One region of the Ochrobactrum quorumnocens genome, then DNA from elsewhere that is predicted to be linked to it. Evidence: predicted binding sites of a transcription regulator. Region 1 holds the regulator's gene; each other region holds the start of a gene.
The links. Region 1 encodes PhoB, which activates phosphate uptake and scavenging genes when phosphate is short. Its sites were predicted from a motif close to TGTCATNNANCTGTCAT; they were not measured.

Region 1 (4,215 bases):
AAGTCATCCTGATGGATGAGCCGTGCTCAGCCCTTGATCCGATTGCGACTGCCAAGGTCGAAGAGCTTATCGACGAGCTGCGTCAGAACTACACGATCGTAATCGTCACACACTCCATGCAGCAGGCAGCTCGTGTTTCGCAGCGCACCGCAATGTTCCACTTGGGCAATCTGGTGGAAGTGGGCGACACGGATGTGATGTTCACTGCACCGACCGAGAAGCGTACGCAGGACTATATCACGGGTCGTTTTGGCTAAAATAATTGGAGCATTTCCAGCAAAAGTGTGAAGCGGTTTTGCGTAGGATAATGCGTGGTAAAGATGAGCAGGAGCGACGGCTGATTTGAGAAGACAGCTGTTCGGCTTCCCCGCAATTTAATTGAGGTCTATTATGGCGTCTCAGCATACCGTCACCGCTTACGACGAAGAACTGCAGTTCCTGACCCATAAGATCGCCGAAATGGGTGGTCATGCGGAACGTATGGTCGAGCAGTCCGTTGCAGCGATTGTCAACGCGGACAATGCGCTTGCTCAGCGCGTTATCTCCGATGATCTCATCCTTGATGCAAGCGAGCGTGAGATTGACGACAAGGCAGTCATGATCATTGCAAAGCGCCAGCCAATGGCTGTCGATCTGCGCGAGATTATCGGCTCGATCCGCATCTCCGCCGATCTGGAACGCGTTGGCGATCTTGGTAAAAACATCGCAAAGCGTGTTGCCGCCGTTTCGGAATCACGCCAGCCGGTCAAGCTCTATCGCGGGCTTGAAACTTTGGCCGAACTCGCTTTGACCCAGCTCAAAGATGTGCTCGACGCTTATGCAACGCGCTCGGTGCAGCAGATCAATGTCGTTCGCGACCGCGATGACGAAATTGACTCGATGTACACCTCGCTGTTCCGCGAGCTGCTCACCTATATGATGGAAGATCCGCGCAACATTTCAGCCTGCACGCATCTTCTGTTCTGCGCAAAGAACATTGAGCGCATCGGCGATCACGCAACCAACATTGCGGAGACGGTCTATTATATTGTGACCGGCCTGCAAATGCCTGCGGAACGCCCGAAAGAAGACCTGAGCCACGGCATTGTCGTGGATGAGGCGCGTAAATCCTAAGAACACTGGTGCCGCTATTTACGGCCCAGAATGTATGCATGAGTAAGAATAACGCGACGGCACGCGGTCGATCGGGGGCTTGTATCTTCCGCGGAGCCTAAGCGCATCCCAAAAAGTGTGAAGCGGTTTTTTGGATAAGATGCGCGGTGAAGAAAAAAGCGCATCCCAAAAAGTGCGAAGCGGTTTTTGGACAAGTTGCGCGGTGAAGAAAAAAGCGCATCCCGAAAAGTGCCGAGCGGTTTCGGCCAGGATCCGCGTTAAACAATGAGTTAGAGCGAAATCTGTTTCTATCAGATCGAAACGCGCTCTAAATTTTGGATAGGAAATACTGGATGTCACAGGCACCCAAGATTGCTGTGGTTGAAGACGAAGAAGCCCTGAGTGTGCTCTTGCGCTACAATCTCGAAGCCGAAGGCTATCAGGTTGATGCGATGTTGCGCGGCGATGAAGCCGAAATCACGCTGCGCGAAAACGTACCGGACCTTCTTATTCTGGACTGGATGCTTCCCGGTGTATCGGGGATCGAGCTTTGCCGTCGTCTGCGCCAATGGCCGGAAACCGAGCGCCTGCCGATCATCATGCTGACCGCGCGTGGCGAAGAAAGCGAACGTGTCCGGGGTTTGAGTGTCGGTGCTGACGATTATGTCGTAAAGCCCTTCTCGACGCCGGAACTGCTTGCGCGGGTTAAAGCCATGCTGCGCCGTGCCAATCCGAGCGTTCTCTCGCACGTGCTCAAGGTTGGGGACCTGGTTCTCGACCGTCAGCAGCACCGCGTCTACCGCAAGGAAAAGGAAGTCCGTCTCGGACCGACAGAGTTTCGCTTGCTCGAATATTTCATGATGTCACCGGGCCGCGTGTTCTCTCGCAGCCAGTTGCTGGATGGTGTCTGGGGTCCAGATATCTATGTCGATGACCGCACGGTTGATGTGCATGTTGGTCGATTACGCAAGGCGATCAATGTCGGTCGTGCCCTCGATCCAATCCGCACGGTGCGGGGCGCAGGCTATTCCTTCGGGTAATAAAGTCCCGACATGTAGAACGTCAAAGAAGCGGCCCGTTACTGAAAATGTGACGGGCCGTTTTGCATTAGAGCGCGTTTCGATCTGATTGGATCAGATCGGCGCTCTAATTATCTGTTTTAACGCGCATCTTTGTCCGAAAAACGTTTCACACTTTTCGGGATGCGCTCTAGGGTCCAGACTCAATTGAGCCACCATGTGACGATGGCAGCGATATAGCATGTGGCTGTAAAGTTCAGCATGAGCTTGTCATATCGTGTCGCGACCCTCCTCCAGTCCTTGAGGCGGCAAAAGGTGCGTTCGATGATGTTTCGGCGGCGGTAGGCAATTGGGTTGAAAGGTTTGATCCGCTTACGGGTCGGATTATTTGGAATGACCGGTTCAGTGCCGCGAGCTTTGAGAAAATCGCGTAACGCGTTGCTATCGTAAGCCGTATCGGCAGCGCACAGGTTGCTTGGCGGCAGTGGCTCAAGCAGTGGGATGGCAATGGGAGCGTCACCGCGCTGCCCAGGGGTTATTCTCAGTGCGACTGGGCGGCCACAACCATCGACAACAGCATGTATTTTTGTCGATCTGCCGCCTCGCGATCGACCGATGGCTTGAGCTTCCGCCCCCCTTTTCCGCCAGCAGCAGATCGGTGCGCCTTTGCGGTGGTGCTGTCGATCATGTGAATGTCGCGATTGGTCGTCTGCACCAGTGCTTCGAATAGTTGCCGCCATATGCCTTTGGCAGACCAACGATGGAAACGATTGTAGATGGTTGTCGAGGGACCGTAGACAGCGGGGCAATCCTGCCACCGACAGCCAGTGCGCAGCACATGGATGATGCCGCTAATCACCCGGCGGTCGTCAGTTCGATGCGCGCCGGGTTGGTTCGTTGGAAGCAAAGGAGCGATCACTGCCCATTGCCGATCATCAAGCCAGAATTCTCCTGCCATGCTCCAAAACTCCCGTTATCAGGAGAGTGAATCATGAAGAAGTAATTTGATCAAATGTTTAATTGGGTTTGGAGCCTAGAGCATAATCCAACCAGCGTGAACCGGGGATCGATAAGATTATGCTTCAAATAAAAGGGGGAGGGCGGCGGTCTGATAAATCAGATCGAAACGGCTCTAAGGGAGCGAGCGGCGCGACTCAGTCAAAGCCCTTCCGATTCGGAAATGGACATCCATAACGTGCCAAAATGACCAGTATCACGCGATGTTACATCGATCGTGACAAAGTTGAAGGAACCGTGAAATCGGTGCCAAAAACAGCATCTGAAAAGTTAAAAAACGTGGCTGCGTAAAATCTTGAAACATCAGCGAAATAAGGCAGCGATGTGGCCTGTATTTCAGCAAATTGAATCGCGTTAAATCAATAACTTATAAGATTTGCTAAATTACGTTAAGGATTTGTTAATAAATTTAAGGGGTTTGTGGGAGAAATTAAACTCTGGATTCGGGTTCGATTGGCCACCGTTTTGGTGGCTTTGTCATTTTAGGAATTTGACCGTTCGCCTTTTTTTGGCCTAAAAATTCCAAAACCTTGAATGCAATGAGTGACAGCAGAACGTTTATTTTTTGATTTTCGTTCTATTTGGCTGGAGCGCCGAGTGTCTCGATTGGATGCACAACGGCTGCTCTGTTAGTTCAGATCTGCTGCATAGTTTTATGCAGTGGCACCACAGCCAGGTTTCAAACGCCTTTTGCGGGGCGGAGGCCAGGTTGGATCAGTTAAGGGTCCTAACGATGAGACTGAGCCGTTGACGCGCGCTGCTAAGTGGAAACTGCCCGTTATTCTAGGGCTTCTGGTTGCTCCATTCGTGGTGACAGGTTGCACGACGACCGGAGGCACCGCCAAGACCAAAACGGAAAAGACGGCGGCGGCCAGCCACGTCAAGACGGTCAATGGTGTCAAGACTTTCACCTATACCGCCAGAGACCGCGAATGCCTCGAACGTGCGATGTTCTTTGAATCAAACCGTTCAAGCCCTGATGGCCTGATGGCTGTCGGCACTGTCGTTATGAACCGTCTCGCATCGGGCAGTTATCCGGATACGATCTGCGGCGTTGTCGGTCAGAAGAACCAGTTTGCACCGGGCG
Region 2 (4,215 bases), 1.1 Mb from region 1:
ACAGCGCCGCTTCGTCAAAATCTGAACGCGTGGAAGTGGAGGGGGTCTTTTTGTTGGTCATTATCGCATCGCTTTCCGGTTCATACGCGCAGCCGGGGGAGGAAACCGCGCCGTGACGCCAATTTGCGTCTTTTGAGCCATTACCGTTCTTATCTCAAACTATCAAATCACTATAGGTCCGATTTCAAGAAGCAGTTATTCCGCAGCCACAGGGTATTTCAAATCAAGCCGCTTCTTTTATGGCGGTAGACATGCCACCAAGCGATCCCACCAATCAACCGGATTTTGGTTGACGCGCGGAAATGTCCACCTGTTCCGCTTGTTTTGTGCTCTCTACGGGATGGCGGGCTTCACTTTGTGAGGAACATTACTCCTATCTAAATATCAAAAAAGCGCGTGAGCATGAGCTCTAATATCAGAATTCTTATATAAGACTATACTTTAGTAGCTAACTATATTGAACTGTTTCGCTCAATTTTAAGAAGATTATACTTAGTAAAATTCAGTAAACAGGCAAAGGTATGTGTCATGAACGCCGGTCTTGAAGATGTGGTCGCAACTGAAACGGTTTTATCAGATGTCGATGGTCTTTTGGGGAAACTAGTAATTCGCGGGCGATCACTCGATAGTCTTATACCTCACACCTGCGTCGAGGATTGCATCGAATTATTGTGGGATGGCTTTTTTGACGATTTTCCCAAGGGGGCTGAGCTTCAGCGCGCATTAGGCGAAGCACGGGTTCAGGTCTTCCATCACACCGACGCCATTGATGATGAGCTTCTTGATTTGCAGCCCATCGAAGCGGTTCGTGCGCTCATAGCAAGAATCCCAGATGGCGACGATCTTACGGCGGCACTTTATATGGTCGCCGCACCAGCAGTTTTTACACCCGCTATTATCCGTGCAAAGCGCGGCAGACAAATGGTTTCCCCGGATCCGTCACTTCCACATAGCGTCGATATTCTGCGGATGGCGAATGTCCGGATGCCTGAAGAATACGATGTTCAGGCTCTGGATAGCTATCTTGTCTCTGTTTCGGACCACGGGTTGAATGCGTCGACTTTTGCTGCGCGTGTCGTAGCGTCAACCCAAGCCGGAATGACATCTTCAATTCTTGCCGCCATTGGCGCACTGAAGGGGCCATTGCATGGCGGTGCTCCGGCTCCAGTACTTGATATGTTGGACGCGATAGGTAAAGCGGAAAATGCCAAGCAATGGTTGGAAGATGCAATATCCAGAGGTGAACGATTGATGGGATTTGGCCATCGCGTTTATCAAGTCCGTGATCCGCGTGCCGATGCCATCAAGGCAGCTCTCATGCACGTTCTAGAGAACAAGAGTAAAGATGAAAGCAGGCTAATGCTGGCTGAAGCCGTTGAAGCTGCGGCAATTTCTGCATTGGCAAGCCATAAGCCAGACCGTTCGCTTGCAACCAATGTCGAATTCTACACCGCGCTTCTTCTTGAGCAGTTGGACTTCCCACGTGAGGCTTTTACCTGCGTATTTGCCATGGGACGAGCGATGGGCTGGGCCGCGCATTGTCGCGAGCAGATAAGAGAAAACAAGCTCATTCGACCCAAATCACATTACATTGGACCAAAGCTGGAACTGGCAGTCTAATCATACCAAGGAACTAATCCGCCTTAACGATTAAAGTGGATGTTTATAGTTTCTCTCGATCCTCCCCTTAAGCGCGAAACCTGACGTTTCGCGCTTCTTTTTTCTTCGTCATATGTTTGTGACATGAATCGGGTTTTCTGCGCTCAAATCCGGGTTGCCAACAGAAGGACAACCAAATGAGCGAAGAACAGATTGAGCCAAAGCAATTCCGCACTCTGTTTATCTCGGATGTGCATCTCGGCTCCAAGGCAGCTCAAGCCGAACTTTTGCTGGATTTTCTGCGCTGCCATGAGGCGGAAACGATCTATCTGGTTGGAGACATCGTTGACGGTTGGCGCCTGCGGCGAAACTGGCATTGGCCGCAAGAACACAACGACGTCGTTCAGAAGCTTCTGCGCAAAAGCCGCAAAGGCGCAACTATTATCTACATCGCTGGCAATCACGACGAATTTCTTCGAAACTTTCAAGGCACGCATTTTGGTGGCATTGAAGTTATGAACCGCGCTATCCACGAAACTGCAGATGGCCGCAAGTTTCTTGTCATCCATGGTGATCAGTTTGATGTGGTGGTGCGCAATGCTCGCTTCATCGCTTATCTTGGTGACTGGGCTTACGATACGGCGATCTGGATCAACACAGTAATGAGCCGCGTCCGCGCCATGTTTGGATTGCGATATTGGTCATTTTCGGCCTGGGCCAAATTCCGAGTCAAAAAAGCAGTCAATTTCATCGGTAATTTTGAAAACGTTGTTTCGGAAGAAGCACAGCGCATCGGTGTCGATGGTGTCATTTGTGGCCATATTCATCATGCAACCATCGAGAAGATGAATGGTGTTGAATATATCAATACGGGCGATTGGGTCGAAAGCTGCACAGCAGTTGTCGAACATTTCGATGGCCGTATGGAGTTGCTGGAATGGACTGAACGACTTGGTCAACGACCATCGCTTCCTGTCGTGCAAGACGGCAATACCGGTAGCAGAATAATCAGACTTCCACGAGCGGCGCGCAAAGCGGTGAACGGAAGCCGATGAAGAAACTGGTCATCGTCACAGACGCCTGGCATCCGCAAGTAAATGGCGTTGTGAGAACGCTGGCGAAATGCTGTGAACTGATGGCTGAACGTGGTTACGAGGTGATTGTCGTCTCGCCACAGGATTACCGTTCGGTTCCATGCCCGACTTATCCGGAAATTCGTCTGGCAATGACAACGCCGTCGGCCTTTCGGCGAAAGCTGGCGCGTTTGAATCCCGACTATGTGCACATCGCAACAGAAGGCCCGCTCGGCTTTATGGCACGACGCGCCTGTCTTAAAATGGGTTGGAGCTTCACGACAAGTTTCCACACTCGGTTCCCAGAATATCTTCTGGACCGATTTCCAATCCCGCCAAAGTGGACTTATGCGTTTCTGCGTCGTTTCCATAATGCGGCATCGCACACACTGGTCCCAACCCAATCGATTCTGGACGATTTACAAGAACGCGGCTTTACTGGGCTGGAGCTCTGGACAAGGGGTGTTGATCGCACACTTTTTCATCCGCGCGATGATGTGACGAGAGAATTACCACAGCCAGTCTTTATCTGCGTCGGCCGTGTGGCGACTGAAAAGAACCTGCCAGCATTTCTGGAACTTGATCTGCCTGGAACGAAGCTTATCGTCGGAGACGGTCCAGCTTTAGAAGACCTCAGATCGCGTTTTCCCAAGACTGTGTTCGTTGGCAAGAAAGAGGGAAAAGATCTGGCGCGCATCTACGCATCAGCAGATGTTTTCGTATTTCCAAGCAGAACAGATACCTTCGGGCTGGTGCTGCTTGAAGCCATATCATCGGGTCTACCTGTTGCAGCATTTCCCGTGCCAGGTTCTGCCGACGTTGTCGGTGCTACCGGAGCAGGCATTCTTTCTGATGATTTGCACAAAGCTTGTCTGGAAGCGCTCGAAATGCCAGCATTTGACCCTGCAGAAGTGCTGAAGCCCTTCACGTGGAAGGCCTGTGCCGACATTCTCGAAAACGTTCTCTCGTCAACAAAGAGTGTCGCACAGCCAGTGGGTAAACCAGATAATCAGCCCCAAACGGTGGCTTCCGGCGGATAAACTAGAGCGCCATCGTAATGAAGGCCAGGAACGCGATCCTGCGCCAGAAGCAGCGGACCATCAAGGTCAACAACATTGGCTTTTTGTGCGAGCAATACTGCAGGCGCCATACCGAGCGATGTGCCGACCATACAGCCAACCATGATCTGCAATCCAAGCGAAATTGCTTTCTCTCGCATGACCAATCCTTCGGTCAATCCACCGGCCTTATCCAGCTTGATATTCACGGCATCGTAGCGTTTTGCAAGGTCTTCGAGGCCAATTGACGTATGCACGCTTTCATCAGCACAGATAATCACCGGACGAGCGATGCGGCTTAGAATATCGTCATTTCCAGCGGGCAGGGGCTGTTCGATCAAAACCACGCCAGCTTTGGCTGCTGCTGCCATGTTTTCTTCGATATTCTCATCCGTCCAGCCTTCATTGGCATCAATGATGATGCGGCTATTCGGTGCAGCATTCGCAACGGCATGGATACGCTCGATATCGTTATCGCCCCCCAT
Region 3 (4,215 bases), 540 kb from region 1:
CAGATAGCTGACAAAAGCGAGGTGTGACCCAGATGTGCAAAAACGTTCCGCATGCGCATAATCTTCATCATGCGCAGCGAAACGTCAAATGCAAAATCAGAAATAAGATTAGCCCTGGCGAGCCTTAAAGCGCGGAGCAGTCTTATTGATGATGTAAACGCGGCCCTTGCGGCGAACGAGCTGGCAGTCACGATGACGAGCCTTGAGCGCCTTGAGCGAATTCTTGATCTTCATGTCAATCACCGGTCTTGGTTGGCCCATCGACAGAACATGCCGCCGGGCTGCATAAAAACAGGCGCCCAAGGCGCCAATTGGTTACAGGCAGTATTCCTGCCCGAAGGGTTGGCCGAAATACACAATATTCCAGCCAAATGTCAACTCCCGCACGACAGATTCACGAAGCTCTGTTCGGAAAATCTTGCCGCAGGGGCCTGTTAACAGGGGAATCTGATGGATTCCCCTGTAATGCTCAACTTGCGCGGGGCTTAATGCGGGTCACATGACCCATTTTGCGGCCCGGGCGAGCTTCCTTCTTGCCGTAGAGATGAAGCACTGCATTCGATTCTGCGAGAATCGCTGGCACCTGCTCAATGTCGTCACCGATCAGATTCTCCATCACGCAGTCTGAATGGCGAACCGTATCACCAAGCGAAAGTCCCGCAACTGCGCGAATATGCTGTTCGAACTGTGAAATGGCGCAAGCGGCTTCTGTCCAGTGACCTGAATTGTGCACACGTGGCGCAAACTCATTGGCCAGCAGAGTGCCGTCGGCGAGAACGAAAAACTCGAGGCCAAGCACACCGACATAGTCGAGTGCATGTAAAAGCTTCTCGGCTGCCTTGCTGGCCGCTTCCGCCGTTTTTGCAGGTATGGTTGCTGGAACGCTAGAGGTCGCGAGAATGCCGTCCTTGTGGACGTTTTCGGCGATATCGAAAATCGCAATATTGCCGCTGTGGTCGCGGGCGGCGATAACCGAAACCTCGCGCTCAAACGCAACAAAGCCTTCAAGGATCGCAGGCGCGTGCTTGATCGTCTCAAGTGCTGCGCGAGCCTCGCTTTCATTGAGGGATGTCAGGCGAACCTGTCCTTTGCCGTCATAGCCCAGACGGCGGGTTTTCAGGATGCCGCGTCCGCCAAGTGCACCCAAAGCTGCAATGAGCGATTCTTCATCATCAACCAGACGCCATGGTGCGGTCGCGATATCGCTTTCATTGAGGAACTGCTTTTCTGTAAAGCGATCCTGCGAGATTTCGAGTGCTGCGGGCGGTGGCAGGACGAGCGCCGTTTCCGCTAGCTTGTCTGCGGCAATCACCGGCACATTTTCGAATTCATAGGTAATGACATCAGAGGCGGTAGCAAGCTCTGCGAGCGCAGCTGGATCATCATAGGCAGCAACGATCTGGCGATTTGCGACTTGTGCTGCAGGGCAATCAGCCTGAGGTTCCAGAATAACGGTCTCATATCCGAGACGAGCAGCTGCCATTGCAAGCATACGGCCAAGTTGGCCGCCGCCGATAATGCCGATTGTCGATCCGGCTTTCAGGCTAGCTGTGAGTGCTGAATTTGCCATATCAGACCTCGTCGGATGGGCGTTCTGCAACGCTTTCGGTCTGCGCTGTGCGCCATTCATCCAGACGTGCCGCGAGTGCATCGTCATAAAGTGCAAGAACGGCTGCGGAAAGAAGGGCTGCATTCACAGCACCTGCACGGCCAATCGCCAGAGTGCCGACTGGAATGCCTGCTGGCATCTGGACGATCGAAAGAAGCGAGTCCTGTCCCGAAAGAGCTTTGGATTGCACGGGCACGCCAAATACCGGAAGAGGCGTCATGGCTGCGGCCATGCCTGGAAGGTGGGCAGCACCGCCTGCACCGGCAATCACCACCTTGAAACCTTCGGCTTTCGCGCCTTTGGCGAAAGCAACAAGGCGATCAGGCGTCCGATGCGCGGAAACAATACGGGCATCAAAAGATATTCCCAATGCATCCAGCGTATCGGCAGCATGACGCATGGTTTCCCAATCGGACTGGCTACCCATAATGATGGCGACGTCTGCACTCACGCTCATTGATCTTTCCTATTTCCGCTTCCGTAGTTCGGTCGTTCGTGTAGTAAAAACAAAGCCGGGCGGCCCCCGGCTAAAAACTCATTGCTATCTGAAGGTCAGGCGATGATGTCAGGAATGACGTGATCTTCCATTTCCTGCAGCTTGTCTTTGATAGCGAGTTTTTTCTTTTTCATGCGCTGGATACGCAACTGATCACAGCCGACCGTCATCATGGCGTTGATGGCTGCATCGAAATCCGCGTGTTCCTGTTTCAGACGTGCGACGGCCAATCTGATTTCGGCCTGTTCCTGATCGGACATGCGGTTTGCCCCGTATTGTTCAGAATAATATTACGGGCCGCGCCAGCGTGGCACAGACCCGTTTCGAGAGCAGCCCTTATCACATTTTTCGTGATTGGAAAATGCTACCACGACAAATTCGACTTTCGACCTCACTCATGCCAAAGTGTCATGGTTCTGTCATGGGCGGCTGTCAACGAGCTGCGGTTCATGACAGTCGGGACTGCGTAACTGGCCCGAAAAAACAGGAGTATTTTGGGTATTTGCGCAGTGTGAGCGGGTGAAGCTTTGCGGTTGGCAGGTACTTCGCGCACGGTTTCATCCTTTGGGAAATCAATCAAAGGAGAAATGATGATGGCTATCGAGTCCCATCTTGCCACGCTCGAAAAAAAGCACGGCGCTCTGGAGCAGGAAATTTCCGATGCCATGGCGTCACCGGCAATGGACAATCTTCACGTTGCATCTCTCAAGCGCAAAAAGCTCGTGCTCAAGGAGCAGATCGAAAAACTGAGAACACAAGTCACTCGACATTAAACCATCCGTCAGTAGCGTGTGTTCGATCTGATCGAATTAGGTCGACACCCTAATGTTTTGGATTTTCGCGTATTCTATCCGAGAATAACTTCAGACTTCTCGGGCCGCGCTCCAAAGCTTATCGCTTTCGGACTTTTTCAAATCCGAAAGTTCCATGGACAGTACGCAATCGCCATTGGTGACGGCCAATAGGATGGTACTGTTGAAGATGTTGGCGGCTGTGCGTCAGCCGCCGAGCATCCCAAGCATCCAATATTAAATAAATTTAACAGCATGGTGAAAAGCAGCGATTATTCGCTGCTTTTTTGTTGCTTGCCTGAAGCGACTTCTCAGCCGTCAACTTCCGCTCTCGGGTCGAGATTCATGCCTTCTGGTGTCGCGCTCTTCACAGAAGGCATGCTCTTGAACTGTTCTTTCTCAGCCTTTGGCACGGATGCGCGCCTGCGCGAGCGGAACAGCGCATAGCCGGTGATCGAGATGTGGGCGAGGGCAGTTATTGCAAATAGACCGGATGGCCAGAAGATGTCCATAGCGGCGGCTGCCAGCAAGGGCCCGAGCATGGTGCCAAAACCGTAAAGCAGCAGCAGTCCACTTGATACTTTCACGAAGCTTTCAGACGACGCGTGGTCATTCGCATGGGCAACGGCGACGGGATAGAGTGCATAGGCGAGCGCGCCATAGCAGCCTGTCATGATGATTATGACTTTGCCGTTCGACGGGCCGATGATGAAGGCCATAAGTCCGACGAGAGCTGCAAGTGAAGCAACCCCGGCCAGAACATAACGTCTGTCAACAAGATCGGAAATGCGCCCGACCGGAATTTGCATCAGAGCACCGGCAGCAATGGTTACGCTGACCATCAATGCGATTTCTGTAGTCGAAATGCCAGATTTTGCGCCGAACACAGCGCCCAGTGTGCCCCATGCGCCATTGGCAATGCCGATCAGGATACAGCCGACGAAGGCGGCGGGTGAATTGCGGTAAAGCGCTTTGAGATCAAGTTGAACCTCGGTGAGAGGTTTTGGACTGACAGCTGTCGACATGGCAGTTGGAATAAGCGCCAGACAGAAAAGAATGCCGGTGATCATGAACAGATGATCGCCGCGGATATCTCCGTTCGCCACCATCATCTGACCACTCATTGTGGCCCCGTAGTTGACCATCATATAGAGGCCAAAAATCTTGCCGCGGGATTCGTTGGTGGCGCGCTCGTTGAGCCAGCTTTCGATCACCATGAATGCGCCCGCCATAGAGAAGCCAGTGAAGGTGCGCAAAATAATCCATGATATCGCATCAATATAGATGCCGGACAGAAGTGCAATGATCGCTGCGGAGGC
Region 4 (4,215 bases), 220 kb from region 1:
AAGACGCTCGTGTTTGCCAAGTCTGGCAAGGGCAACAAGATGGTCGAGCAGGTTGCAGCACGCACCTTCGCCAAGGGCGGACTGGTGCTCGAAGTGACTGAAAAGATCATGACGGCAATCACCCGCCGCGATAATCCGCAGATGGTGGTTGGCGTTTTCGAACAGCAATATCACCAGCTTGCAAACCTCAAGCCGAAAAGCAACGATGTTTATATCGCGCTTGATCGCGTGCGCGATCCGGGAAACTTGGGCACAGTTATCCGCACCGCCGATGCGGTTGGTGCCAAGGGCATCATCCTGATCGGCGACACCACCGACCCCTATTCGCTGGAAACTGTGCGCGCCACCATGGGCTCGGTGTTCTCGATGCCGCTCTATAAGACAACGGAAACCGAGTTTCTGAACTGGCGCAAAGGCTTTTCGGGTCTTCTCGTTGGCACTCATCTCAAAGGCGCTGTCGACTATCGCACGATCCCTTACGCCAAAAAGCCTGTTATCCTGATGATGGGCAATGAGCAGCAGGGTCTGCCGGACACGCTTGCTGAAAGCTGCGACAAGCTCGCACGCATCCCGCAGGCAGGCCGCGCAGATTCGCTTAATCTGGCGATTGCTACCGGTATCATGCTTTATGAAATTCGCCGCGAGGCACTCACTCTCGATGAAAGGGCCAGCGGATGAAGCGTCATGCGGTTTTGTCCTCGTTTCTCGTTGTCATTATCGCGGTCCTGATTGATCAGGGCGTCAAATTTCTGGTCGAAACCCGTATGGGTTATGGGCAGCAGATCGATCTGCTGCCGTTCCTCGCGCTGTTCCGTACACATAATGAAGGCATCGCCTTTTCAATGCTGGCATGGCTGCATGACTGGGGCCTGGTCGCGATAACCGCAGCCGTAATCCTTTTTGTGCTCTATCTCTGGTGGACCAACCCCTCTGAACGTACTTTTGCGCGCTATGGATTTGCGCTTGTGGTCGGTGGTGCTATTGGCAACCTCATCGATCGCGTCATGCATGGCTATGTGGTCGATTACATTCTCTTCCATCTGCCGACATGGTCATTTGCCGTTTTCAATCTGGCCGACACCTTTATCACCATTGGTGCAGCACTTATTATTCTGGAAGAATTTCTCGGTTGGCGACGCGAGCGGGCAGCGCGCTAGCTGATATTTTCAGCTCTTTTTTGCCCCCAATGCGAAACGCTTGATCAGACTCAAGCTTTCCCCTATTTTGACTATGAAATTTAACTGATTTTTGAAGGGGATAAGCTTCACCCACCCCAAATGACACATTGGTGACACGCTTCTGTCATCCTCGCGTAGCACTGAATCTGTATTGCTGCGGTCAGATTGGACGTCATGTCCACGCAACCAGACCGTAAGAGAATCGGAATTGGTTAGCTCCGGCTGAAATATCAGTCGGAAAACCGTTCAGGAATGCGTGAACAACAGGATCAGGAGCGAATCATCATGTCAGTACTGCTTGGAATGGGCCAGCAAATCATTGATGATACGGTCATGTCGGGCATAGAAGCACAACCAACGCTCTTCACATCCGCAAGCGATCCCATTGTTCTGGGGCGCATCGGGTCCCTGGAAGTACGACTTGCAAATTCTCGCGATGCGATTGACGCGGCGCAGGAATTGCGGTTCCGCGTCTTCTTTGAAGAAATGGGCGCACGCAAGGAAACCATCGAAGAAGTAGAACTGCGCGATTCCGATCGCTTCGATGCGATCTGCGATCATCTGCTGGTTTATGATACCTCATTGCCGGTTCCCGAGCATCAGCAAATCGTTGGTACCTATCGCCTGATGCGTAGCGATCAGGCTGAAAAGGCACTCGGGTTCTACTCGGCCGATGAATATGACGTTCAGCGTCTGACACTTTCTCGTCCGAACCTGAAGCTACTGGAACTTGGCCGCTCTTGCGTTAAGGCGGAGTATCGCTCCAAGCGCACGGTGGAACTTTTGTGGCAGGGTGCCTGGGCCTATTGCCGTCGTCATTCCATTGACGTGATGTTTGGTTGCGCCTCGTTCCACGGCGCTGTGCCTGCGGCACATGCCCTGGGTCTCTCCTTCCTGCACCAGAACTGCCGCGCAACACCCGACTGGGATGTGCGCGCGCTTCCGCATCGCTATCAGCCGATGGATCTGATGCCGAAGGAAGCAATCAACAACAAGGTCGCGCTGTTCTCGATGCCGCCACTGGTGAAGGGTTACCTGCGTCTTGGTGCGATGATCGGCGACGGTGCTGTGATTGATGAGGCTTTCGGCACGACCGATGTGTTCATCATCCTGCCGATTGAGCGCATTTCAAGCCGCTACATCACGTATTATGGCGCGGAAGCGAACCGTTTCGTCTAAAAATTAACGCTTTCCCCTCGCCCTTCGAAACGGCCTTTCGGGCCTCCTCAGGATGAGGGGAAACACAGCGCGCGATAGGTGAGGTCGGGCCTCTCACCGCCCACGCCCTAAAGTGCGGAGCGAAAAGCGAAGGGGAGGGTTACCCCCTGCCCGCCAATTCCTTCAACTTGTAAACCAGATCAAGCGCCTCGCGCGGGGTCAGTTCATCCGGGCTGATTGCCGTAACGGCTTTGGCCAGCTCGCTGTCCTTTGCGGCAGCTTGGGCTTTTGGCTTCTCTTGTTGAAGTACAACGGAAAACAGCGGTAAATCATCAATCAGCTTGTCGGCTTTGCCGGATGTTTCACCCGCTTCAAGCTGATGCAGAACATCGCGCGCGCGATTGACCACGGCTTCCGGCAGACCGGCGAGACGCGCGACCTGCACACCATAAGAACGATCAGCTGCCCCCTTCGCCACTTCATGCAGGAAGACCACGTCATTGTCCCATTCCTTAACCCGCATGGTGACATTTGACAGCCGGTCGAGTTTTTCAGACAGCGCCGTCATTTCATGGAAATGCGTGGCGAAAAGTGCACGGCAGCGGTTCTTCTCATGCAGATATTCCACGGCCGCCCACGCAATGGAAAGCCCGTCAAAGGTTGCCGTTCCACGGCCGATCTCATCAAGGATGACCAGTGAACGCTCACCTGCCTGATTGAGAATTGCTGCTGTTTCGACCATTTCCACCATGAAAGTCGAACGGCCCCGCGCCAGATCATCCGATGCGCCGACGCGGCTGAACAATCGATCCACGACGCCGATCTGAGCAGAACCAGCAGGAACGAAAGACCCCATCTGCGCCATGATCGCGATCAGTGCATTCTGGCGCAGGAAGGTCGATTTACCACCCATATTAGGGCCAGTGAGCAGCCAGATCGCACCATTTCCACCAACCGTTTGCGGAGAAAGATTGCAATCATTGGCAACAAATGGATTGGCTGCCTGACGGCGCAATGCCTGTTCGACCACCGGATGGCGACCGGCCACAATATTGAACGACAAACTGTCATCGACCAGCGGACGACAATAGCCCTGCTCATCGGCAAGAACGGCGAGAGAAGCCGAAACGTCGAACACGCTGAGTGCTGCTGCGGCGGCACGAATGCTATCCGCATGGCTGACCGCTTCCGCAGTGAGTTCCTCGAAAATCGCCAATTCTATCGACAAAGCCCGGTCGGCGGCATTAGCGATTTTACTTTCAAGTGCTGCCAGTTCCGTCGTGGTGAAGCGCATGGCATTTGCCATCGTCTGACGGTGGATGAAGCGTCCTTTGGCAGCATCCGTGTCGGTCATGCTCCCTGCATTATTGGCTGTCACTTCGATAAAATAACCAAGCACATTGTTATGCTTGATCTTCAACGATTTGATGGCTGTTTCCTCGATATAATCGGCCTGAAGACCCGCGATCACCCGGCGCGACTGATCACGGAGCGCGCGCATTTCGTCGAGTTCTGTATTGTAGTCCTGACGCACGAAACCGCCGTCGCGTTTCAAAAGCGGCATTTCATCAGCCAAGGCCCGGTCGAGATGGGCTGCAAAACTTGCCGGTATTTTCACAATCGCGTCGCAGGCATAGCGAAGTTCGTCTGGCAAAAGCGCGCCTTCTAGCAAGGATGCAATCCCACCGGCGGCTTCAAAGCCTCGCTGCAAAGCGCCCAGATCGCGCGGACCACCGCGACCAACCGCCAGACGCGAGAGCGCGCGTGGCATATCCGGCACACCCTTAAGTTCAAGCCGCATAGCGTCGCAGAGCGATTGTTCGCGCAAGAACCATGAAACGGAATCATGGCGTAGCGCGATTTCTACAGGGTTCGTTAG

Region 2: a site for PhoB is predicted at 1,727-1,743, ahead of CES85_RS14690 (UDP-2,3-diacylglucosamine diphosphatase). Genes of this name have one in related genera too.
Region 3: a site for PhoB is predicted at 2,512-2,528, ahead of CES85_RS19245 (YdcH family protein). Genes of this name have one in related genera too.
Region 4: a site for PhoB is predicted at 1,278-1,294, ahead of olsB (l-ornithine N(alpha)-acyltransferase). Genes of this name have one in related genera too.

What each region holds. Positions count from the first base shown of each region.
Region 1 is NZ_CP022604.1:2,540,087-2,544,301, forward strand. It holds gene pstB (phosphate ABC transporter ATP-binding protein PstB) at 1-257, shown strand, start outside; gene phoU (phosphate signaling complex protein PhoU) at 391-1,113, shown strand; gene phoB (phosphate regulon transcriptional regulator PhoB) at 1,446-2,132, shown strand; partial or broken gene CES85_RS21880 (IS5 family transposase) at 2,384-3,069, opposite strand; gene CES85_RS21885 (cell wall hydrolase) at 3,876-4,215, shown strand, end outside.
Region 2 is NZ_CP022604.1:1,070,736-1,074,950, forward strand. It holds gene CES85_RS14680 (NADP-dependent malic enzyme) at 1-61, opposite strand, end outside; gene CES85_RS14685 (citrate synthase/methylcitrate synthase) at 529-1,620, shown strand; gene CES85_RS14690 (UDP-2,3-diacylglucosamine diphosphatase) at 1,797-2,654, shown strand; gene CES85_RS14695 (glycosyltransferase family 4 protein) at 2,651-3,712, shown strand; gene dgcA (N-acetyl-D-Glu racemase DgcA) at 3,682-4,215, opposite strand, start outside.
Region 3 is NZ_CP022604.1:2,001,257-2,005,471, reverse strand. It holds gene ykgO (type B 50S ribosomal protein L36) at 109-234, opposite strand; gene CES85_RS19255 (5-(carboxyamino)imidazole ribonucleotide synthase) at 470-1,570, opposite strand; gene purE (5-(carboxyamino)imidazole ribonucleotide mutase) at 1,572-2,060, opposite strand; gene CES85_RS19245 (YdcH family protein) at 2,162-2,365, opposite strand; gene CES85_RS19240 (YdcH family protein) at 2,696-2,878, shown strand; gene CES85_RS19235 (MFS transporter) at 3,208-4,215, opposite strand, start outside.
Region 4 is NZ_CP022604.1:172,159-176,373, reverse strand. It holds gene CES85_RS10250 (TrmH family RNA methyltransferase) at 1-678, shown strand, start outside; gene lspA (signal peptidase II) at 675-1,157, shown strand; gene olsB (l-ornithine N(alpha)-acyltransferase) at 1,464-2,357, shown strand; gene mutS (DNA mismatch repair protein MutS) at 2,497-4,215, opposite strand, start outside.